DNA from 3 places in the Eubacterium sp. Marseille-QA0814 genome. Region 1 is predicted to be linked to each of the others. Evidence: predicted binding sites of a transcription regulator. Region 1 holds the regulator's gene; each other region holds the start of a gene.
The links. The regulator Rex, encoded in region 1, represses fermentation and respiration genes when NADH is low (regulators of the CRP and FNR family bind a similar motif). The targets are predictions, from matches to a motif close to ATTGTTAANNNNTTAACAAT.
Positions count from the first base shown of each region.

Region 2: a site for Rex is predicted at 1,606-1,625, ahead of gap (type I glyceraldehyde-3-phosphate dehydrogenase). Genes of this name have one in related genera too.
Region 3: a site for Rex is predicted at 1,241-1,260, ahead of ACQY63_RS04225 (acetyl-CoA C-acetyltransferase). Genes of this name have one in related genera too.

Region 1 is NZ_CBCPMG010000001.1:689,890-693,180, forward strand. Features, by position in the region: gene alr (alanine racemase) at 1-3, opposite strand, end outside; gene ACQY63_RS03250 (NAD(P)H-hydrate dehydratase) at 56-1,528, opposite strand; gene ACQY63_RS03255 (redox-sensing transcriptional repressor Rex) at 1,542-2,180, opposite strand; gene ACQY63_RS03260 (ATP-binding cassette domain-containing protein) at 2,330-3,291, shown strand, end outside.
Region 2 is NZ_CBCPMG010000001.1:864,474-867,764, forward strand. Features, by position in the region: gene ACQY63_RS04095 (phosphoglycerate kinase) at 1-350, opposite strand, end outside; gene gap (type I glyceraldehyde-3-phosphate dehydrogenase) at 473-1,489, opposite strand; gene ACQY63_RS04105 (histidinol-phosphatase HisJ family protein) at 1,742-2,509, shown strand; gene ACQY63_RS04110 (cysteine desulfurase family protein) at 2,567-3,291, opposite strand, start outside.
Region 3 is NZ_CBCPMG010000001.1:892,401-895,691, reverse strand. Features, by position in the region: gene ACQY63_RS04235 (branched-chain amino acid aminotransferase) at 1-88, shown strand, start outside; gene ACQY63_RS04230 (DUF975 family protein) at 340-1,182, shown strand; gene ACQY63_RS04225 (acetyl-CoA C-acetyltransferase) at 1,305-2,489, shown strand; gene ACQY63_RS04220 (enoyl-CoA hydratase-related protein) at 2,605-3,291, shown strand, end outside.

The DNA of each region.
Region 1 (3,291 bases):
CATATCTACTGTTTCCACTTTTTCCACAACCTTTCATTGTCTTCTAATCTTAATTCTAAAAATCGCCGTTGTAAGCTTTTGTAATATTATTACAAATATCTCCTGCCATCATGGATTCCTTACTTGATTCCATGGCTGCCAAATCACCTGCTACTCCATGCAAAAACGTAGCCAGTGCCGGAACTTTTTCAAAATCTGTTTTTGTACCAAGCAAAGCTACCATAATACCTGTTAGAACATCTCCACTTCCTGCTGTGGCCATACCACTATTGCCTGTTAAATTAATATAAGTCCCTTTCTTATTAGCCATAACAGTTCTTGCATCTTTTAAAACAACTGTGGCGCCATATTTATAATTGACTTTTCTTGTATATTTAATTAAATCCTGTGCAATTTCTTTAGCCGGTACTGCAAGGAATCTGCTCATTTCTCCAAGATGAGGTGTTAAAATAACTTTATCATGAAGTTTTTCTTTTATTTCGTTATGTCTTGATATTGTATTAATACCATCAGCATCAATAACTGTAGGTATTTTTGATTCTAACACTTCATTAACAATTTCTGTTTGAACTTCACCGGTTCCCATTCCGGGACCTACTGCTATTACATCGCACCACTTAATTGCTGCCTGTAATGACTTAATATCAAATTTATCAATTGTATAAGTATTAATCATTGCTTCCGGTAAAAGCTTCCCTAAAATATTTCTGTTATTTTCGTGTGTAAATATGCGAACCATACCTGCACCTGTTTTAAAAGCAGCCAAAGCGGACAGTGCCGCGGCACCTGAAATTTCTTTGCTGCCTGCAATAATTAAAACCTTACCGTAATTACCCTTATAAGAATAATTAATTCTTCTTGGCAGATATTTTAAATCTTCTCTTGTAGCATATTTTATAAAATCACTGTTTTCCCATGATTCATATCCAATATCGCTTACAATGACTTTCCCACAATAATCTGCTCCCGGATACAATACCGTACCAACTTTATGAAAGCCGAAAGTCACAGTATAGTCCGCCTTAATCGCAACTCCAAGAACTTCTCCTGTACTTCCGTCAATGCCTGATGGAATGTCCACTGCATAAACCTTTGCCCTTTGATTATTTATATATTCAATGGCATCCTTATACTTACCTTCTACTTTTCTGGATAAACCAACGCCAAAAATTGCATCAACAAAAATATCGCAATCAGCAAAATCTTCAACAATACTTATGCCAAGATTTTCATTTATTCTAAGCTGTGTTTTAAAATCCTCTGTTGCCTTATTAATGTCACCAATAACGCATGTACATGTATTGTAGCCTTTCAAATGAAGCATTCTACATATAGCAAGACCATCTGCTCCGTTATTTCCTACACCGGCTATAACCTGAACAGTTTTTGTTACCGGCTCATTTTCCATAATTAAAGAAGTAACACTTAAAGCCGCTCTTTCCATTAAAACAATTCCCGGAATCCCGATTCTTTCAATTGTTTCAGTATCAACTTTTTTCATTTCACTGCTTGTAAGAATATTTTTCATAGGCCACTCCTATCTATAAACTCTCCTGTTTATTCTTTTCTGATATTCTATATGTAAGCTTCATTAAACTTTCAGACAAATGAACATTTTCAACTAAAATGTCCCCGCCAAAGCCTAAATCTGTATGAGCAAAGTTCCAAAAAGCCTTTACTCCACATTCTACTAATTTTTCAGCAACTTCCTTAGCCGGTCCTTTTGGTAATGTTAACGCAACAATTTCAACATTATTTTCCTTAACATAATCATAAAGTGTAGAAATATCTAAAATTTCCGCATTCTGTGTTTTCTTACCAATTAAATCAGGATTTTTGTCAAACAATGCTGTTATTTCAAAGCCTCTGTTTCTGAAGTTGCCATAATTAGCAATAGCCTGACCTAAATTTCCTGCTCCTACAATAACCATTTTGTGGGGTACATTAAGACCAAGTAACTTTCCTATTTCGTCATAAAGATATTGTACATTATACCCATATCCCTGCTGACCGAAACCACCAAAATTATTTAAGTCCTGTCTAATCTGAGATGCTGTAACATTCATCATCTGACTTAGCTCTTTTGACGAGATTCTTTCGATGTTTTGAGCTTTTAACTCATCTAAATATCTATAATAACGTGGTAGTCTTGAAACTACCGCTTTTGAGATTTTATTCATCACATTCTCCTACCTTATATATATATGGTTAATTATAAGGATATAGCAAAAGATTGTCAAATATTTGTCATTCTATATTTTGTTTTAAATTTCAGCATTTTATGATAAACTAGTTAATTAGTGAAATTCAATTAAACAGGAGGATTCTCATGATATTATCATGTAATCATATAAGCAAATCATACGGTGTTGAAACAATTTTAAATGACTGCTCTTTTTTCATAAATGATAATGAAAAAGCAGCCATTGTTGGAAATAACGGTGCCGGCAAATCTACCATTATGAAGATTATAATGGGGGAACTTTCACCTGATGAGGGAAACGTAATTATTGGCAAGGATAAAACTATCGGTTACCTTGCCCAGTATCAGGATTTAGGTTCAGACACTACTATTTACGAAGAAGTAAAATCTGTTAAACAGAACTTAATTGACATGGAACAAAAACTTTTGGAATACGAGAAAGAAATGGCAAAGGTTTCAGGTGATGAACTTTCTAAATTAATAGAAACTTACACTAACCTGGAACATCGTTTTCAGTTATTAAATGGCTATTCATACAAAAGTGAAATTGAGGGTGTAATAAAAGGTCTTGGATTTACGGAAGATGATTTTAATAAGTCTGTTGGTAATCTTTCAGGTGGTCAGAAAACTCGTGTTGCCCTTTGCAAACTTTTGTTAGAAAAACCTGATATTATTATGTTGGACGAGCCTACTAACCACCTTGATTTAAATTCAATTAAATGGTTGGAAACATATTTGCTTAACTATAACGGGGCTGTTTTAATAATCGCCCATGACCGCTACTTTTTAGACAAGATAGTTTCTAAAGTTATAGAAATTGAAAACCATAAAGCACATGTATACAGTGGTAACTATTCTGACTTTGCTGTAAAAAAACAGGAATTAAGAGTTGCTACAATGAATGCCTATTTAAAACAGCAAAGTGAAATCAAACATCAGGAAGAAGTTATTGCCAAACTTCGCTCTTACAAACAGGAAAAATTTTATAAGCGTGCAGAAAGCCGTGAAAAGCAATTAGAAAAAATAGATCTAATTGAAAAGCCTGAAGAGTTAAAAAATAACATGACCATTAAATTGGAGCCTGACAT
Region 2 (3,291 bases), 170 kb from region 1:
AGTAATACTACATCACCATCCTGCATAGCTGCTACTGCTGCTTTTGCATTTTCACCTACAACATTATCATCTGCTGCAAACTTAACTTCCTGTCCTAATAATTCTGAAAGTCTTACTGCAACTGGTGCAAGTGATAATTCAGGCTTTGGTTCTCCCTTTGGCTTTCCAAGATGTGAGCAAAGGATAACCTTACCACCATCATTAATTAATTTTTTGATTGTTGGAAGAGCTGCTACAAGACGGTTTTCATCTGTAATAACGCCTTCCTTTAAAGGTACGTTGAAATCACAACGAACTAATACCTTTAATCCTTTTACATTGATATCATCAACTGATTTTTTGTTAAGCATATTAACTTTCCTTTCTAATTTTCATATTTAAAAATCCATACTGTATAAACTAAAAACCCATACATAAACAAAGGGCCCGGCCCATTAAAGCCGGACCCTTTTGGATCTTAATATTCTTAAACTTATGCAAGTTCTGAGAAGTATTTGATTGTTCTAACCATCTGGCTTGTGTATGAATTTTCGTTGTCATACCATGAAACAACCTGTACTTCATATGTGTCTTCGTCAACCTTTGATACCATTGTCTGTGTAGCATCAAATAATGAACCATATCTCATACCTACGATATCTGAAGAAACGATTTCGTCTTCATTGTATCCGTATGATTCGTTTGAAGCTGCCTTCATAGCTGCGTTGATACCTTCAACTGTGATATCTTTTCCTTTAACTACAGCAGTAAGAACTGTTGTTGATCCTGTTGGAACTGGAACTCTCTGTGCAGATCCGATTAATTTTCCGTTTAATTCTGGAATTACTAATCCGATAGCTTTTGCAGCACCTGTTGAGTTAGGAACGATGTTAACTGCAGCAGCTCTTGATCTTCTTAAGTCACCCTTTCTCTGAGGACCATCAAGAGTCATCTGATCACCTGTGTAAGCATGAATTGTTAACATGATACCACTCTGGATTGGAGCGTACTTGTTAAGAGCATCAGCCATAGGTGCTAAACAGTTTGTTGTACATGAAGCAGCTGAGATAATTGTATCTTCTGGCTTTAATGTATTGTGGTTTGTATTGTAAACGATTGTAGGAAGATCATTTCCAGCTGGAGCTGAAATAACAACCTTACGAGCACCAGCTTTGATATGAGCCTGTGCTTTGTCCTTTGATGTATAGAATCCTGTACATTCTAATACTACGTCTACGTTTAATTCTCCCCAAGGGCAATTTGAAGCATCAGCTTCTGCATAAATCTTGATTTCCTTACCATCAACGATGATAGAATCTTCTGTAGCTGAAACTGTATCAGCCTTTTCATATTTACCCTGTGATGAATCATACTTTAATAAGTGAGCTAACATTTTAGGACTTGTTAAGTCGTTGATAGCTACTACTTCATAACCTTCAGCACCAAACATCTGTCTGAAAGCAAGACGTCCAATACGTCCAAATCCGTTAATTGCAACTTTAACTGCCATTTGATTTTTCCTCCTGAAAAATTTTTAATTTTTATTGTTAATTTTCATTAACCTATTGATTATTTTACATAATTACTCTGTAAATATCAAGGTGTTTTTACGGTTTTTCTTGGTTTTTTGTTAAATTTTTGTCAATTTTTTGATAATGAAACGTTATTGTAGATTTTTATTGTTGTTTTTGCTATATTTTATTTAAAATTCTAAGTTAAATTTTAACGTGAATTTTACAAAAAAATAAAAAGGACTAATATTATGATTTCAGATTATCATGTTCATAGCAAATTTTCTTTTGACTCAGAAGAAAAAATCGACAATATTATTTCAAAAGCAATTGAGTTAAAAATGAACCAAATTGTCATAACCGACCATGAGGATTTTAACTGGCCTGTTGAAGGGGAAACTCCTCTTATTGACCTTCCTAAATATAATTTGGTTTTATCTAAAAAAAAAGAACAATACAAAAATAAAATTAAACTTTTTAAAGGCATTGAGTTGGGGCTTATGAAAGGTACAGGTACTCAATGCCTGGAGCTTATAAATGCATCAGCGTTGGATTTTATAATTGGCTCCTGTCATATTGTGGACAACATGGACCCATATTATACAGATTTTTGGAAAAACAGACAGGACAGGGATGCTTTTGAACTTTATTTTAAAACTCTTTTGGAAGGCTTATTAGAATTCAGCCAAATTGATACTTTAGGTCATTTAGACTATGTTGTAAGATACAGTCCAAACAGAGACTCAAACTATTCACCACGTGATTATCAGGATGTTATTGATGAGATTTTAAAATTCATTATAGAAAAAGATATTAAATTGGAAATTAACACTTCTAACTTATCTAAAGGTTTTGACTTTTTTAATCCACATACTGATATTATTAAAAGATATAAGGAATTAGGTGGGAAATACGTTACCCTTGGTTCTGACGCTCATAAAGCTGAATACATTGGTTACGGTTTTGATAAAGCATACGAAATTGCTAATTCTTTTGATTTAAAAATATTTACCCTTTAATTTAAACATAGAGCTGTCGCCTTAAAGATATCTAATCACCGGCGCACAGCTCCTTTTCTAATTTCCCGCTTTTCTCATTTTCAAAATATTTTCTTTCAGTGTATTTACTGTGTAATCAATCTCTTCTTTTGTGTTTTCGTAGGATAATGTAATTCTAATGGTTCCGTATGCAAATTTATCCGGCACACCAATTGCGGTTATAACATGAGACGGCTTATCTGATGAAGAAGAACATGCTGAACCGGCTGAAATACACACACCTTCATTATCCATTAGTATTACAAGTGATGTTCCATCAATTCCTGCTATTGTAAAATTAGCATTTCCCGGTAGTCGTTTTATCTGATGGCCGTTTAATCTCACGTATGGAATTTCTCTTAACATTCTGTTAATTAGATAATCTCTCAGTCTGCTCTCTTTTTCCAATCTTTTGGTTATTTTATTTTTGGCAGTTTCTACCGCCACCCCCATGCCCACAATAGCTGCCACATTTTCAGTGCCTGCTCTTTTGCCAAATTCCTGACTTCCACCATACACCAGTGGATTCATTTTTTTCGGCTCTTTTATATACAAAAAGCCTATTCCTTTAGGGCCGTAAAACTTGTGAGCGCTGGCACTTAACATATCCACCTGCAATTTTTCCACATCAATTGGTACATGGCAAAAAGCCTGCACAGCATCTGTATGAAACAGTATATTATGTTTTTTAGCAATCTGCGCAATTTTTCCTATTTCCTGTATTGTGCCAATTTCGTTATTTGCATACATTATGGAAATTAGCC
Region 3 (3,291 bases), 200 kb from region 1:
TATTACAAAGAAATTATATGAAACATTAACAGGTATCCAGATGGGCAGAATTGAAGCTCCAGAAGGCTGGTTAGTAGAAATTAAGTAATGACAATAAAAAGTCCGCTTATGTAACAGTAGGCGGGCTTATTTATTAATTGTGATTTCTTTGAAATCACAATTAATAAATAACGTTCCACTAGGGATGCACACTGGCGCAAAAGGAAAAATGTTGCTGAAGCAACATGCGCTCGGTGCGTAGAATGTCCCAAGGGACATTCTTAATTATATAATTGTGATTTCAAAGAAATCCCAATTAATTTGTTGTAGCTATTACTATTATGAAGGAGAAAAATATATATGTGGACAAGAGCAGAATTAAAAAGTACAGCCAGACAGATACTACAGAAGAATTACTGGAGTGGGGTACTTGTAACTTTGATATTATCCATTGTTATTGGTAATTTTAGTTTTGGAACATCAGTTAATTTTAATGACGTAACAGATTCCATAACTAACACGGGAAATTCTATTTTAACAGACAACTCTTATATGGGATATACAGATCAAAGTGTGAATTTACAGTTTAATATTTTAAGAACAAGATTACTGGGAATTATGAAAAATATTTCATACACACAGATTTCCATGGTGTTAATACTTGGAATAATCATTTTCCTAGCAGGTCTTGCTTTAGCTTTCTTAGTTTTTGCACAGTTAGAGGTTGGCTGTAAGAGATGGTTAATTAAAAACAGAACAGTGAATCCTCAATTTAGTGAAATGACAGAAGGGTTCAGAAATGGGTATTTAAACATTGCAAAAACAATGTTTTTAAAATCATTATATACATCATTATGGTCACTGTTATTTATTATACCCGGTATAGTTAAAATGTACGAATACAGAATGATACCATATTTGCTTGCTGAAAATCCTAATATGAGTTCCAGCGAAGCTTTTAGAAGAAGCAGACAAATGATGATGGGGAATAAAATGAATGCGTTTGTCCTTGACTTATCATTTATTGGTTGGAATATTTTGGCAGCGTTTACATGTGGTATACTTAACATATTCTATGTTGTACCATATAAATGTTTAACAGATGTAGAATTATACGTGACTCTATGTGGTTATCCTAAGCAGAATAATCAGCAACAGCATGATAATTTTAATACAAATTATGACAGTTACGAAGAAGTTTAGAAAAAAGTCACTTTTTGGAAACAAAATTCGATTATTATACTAGACAAAGGAATTATAATTTGTTAAAATTATAACAAAGTTGAAAATCTTTTTAAAAATTATATATATGGAGGATTAATATTATGTCAAAAAAAGTAGTTATTGCAGGCGCATGTCGTACAGCAATCGGTAAGATGGGTGGAGCTTTAAGCACAACTCCAGCACCAGTTTTAGGATCTATTGTTATTGAAGAAGCTCTTAAGAGAGCAGGCGTACCAAAGGACGCTGTTGATCACGTATACATGGGATGCGTTATCCAGGCTGGTCTTGGACAGAACGTAGCTCGTCAGGCTTCAATCAAGGCAGGTCTTCCAATTGAAACACCAGCAGTTACAGTAAACGTTGTTTGTGGATCAGGTCTTAACTGTGTAAACATGGCTGCGCAGATGATTAAAGCAGGAGATGCTGATATTGTTGTTGCAGGTGGTATGGAAAATATGTCAATGGCACCATACGCACTTCCAAAGGCAAGATTTGGTTACAGAATGAACAATGGTACAATCATTGATACAATGGTAAATGATGCTTTAACAGATGCATTCAACAACTACCACATGATGATTACTGCTGAAAACGTAGCTGAACAGTGGGGAATCTCAAGAGAAGAATTAGATGAATTCTCAGCAAACTCACAGCAGAAATGCGAAAAGGCTATGGCTGACGGTAAGTTCAAAGATGAAATCGTACCTGTTGTTGTTAAGAATAGAAAGGGCGATATCGTTGTAGATACAGATGAAGGACCAAGAGCTGGTACAACAGCTGAATCACTTGGTAAACTAAGATGCTGTTCAGGAAAGCCTGATGGTGTTATTACAGCAGGAAATGCTTCAGGTATTAACGATGGAGCTGCAGCAGTTGTAGTTATGAGCGAAGAAAAAGCTAAAGAATTAGGTGTTACACCTATGGCTACATTTGTTGCCGGAGCACTTGGTGGTGTTGCACCTGAAATCATGGGTGTTGGACCAGTTGCTTCAACAAAGAAAGTTATGGAAAAAACTGGCTTAACAGTTGATGATATGGACTTAATCGAAGCTAACGAAGCTTTCGCAGCACAGTCAGTAGCAGTTGCTAGAGACTTAAAGTTCGATATGAGCAAAGTAAACGTAAACGGTGGTGCTATCGCACTTGGACATCCGGTAGGAGCTTCAGGTTGCCGTATCCTTGTTACATTACTTCATGAAATGCAGAAGAGAGATGCTAAGAAGGGTCTCGCTACTTTATGTATCGGTGGCGGAATGGGTTGCTCAACAATCGTTGAAAGAGACTAATTGAATACATAAAAAGCTGGTGGCAATTTTTTACTACCAGCTTTTAGTGTGTTTTTCTACCATAAGAGTTTATCCAAACTCTTAATACAATTATAATTTTTTAAGGAGAAGTGATATGGAATTTATTACTTATGAACAGGATGGATTTGTTGGAGTAATTACAATCAACCGTCCAAAGGCATTAAATGCATTAAACAGCCAGGTTCTTGATGAATTAAATGCAACTCTAGATGCAGTTAATTTAGATGAAACAAGAGCATTAGTTTTAACAGGTGCAGGAGAAAAATCATTTGTAGCCGGTGCTGATATTGGAGAAATGTCAACATTAACAAAGGCTGAAGGTGAAGCATTTGGTAAAAAAGGAAACGATGTATTTAGAAAGTTAGAAACATTTGACATTCCTGTAATCGCTGCCGTAAACGGATTTGCTTTAGGTGGTGGATGCGAAATCTCAATGAGTTGTGATATTAGACTTTGTTCTGAAAATGCAATTTTCGGACAGCCTGAAGTAGGTCTTGGAATCACACCTGGATTTGGTGGAACACAAAGACTTGCAAGATTAGTTGGTCCTGGAATGGCTAAGCAGATGATTTACACAGCTAGAAACATTAAGGCTGATGAAGCTTACAGAATCGGTCTTGTAAATGCTGTATATCCACAGGAAGAATTATTAGATGCTGCAAAGAAGTTAGCTGCAACAATTGCTAAGCAGGCTCCTATCGCAGTTAGAGCTTGTAAGAAAGCTATCAACGATGGCCTTGATGCAAGCATGGATGATGCTATCGTTATTGAAGAAAAATTA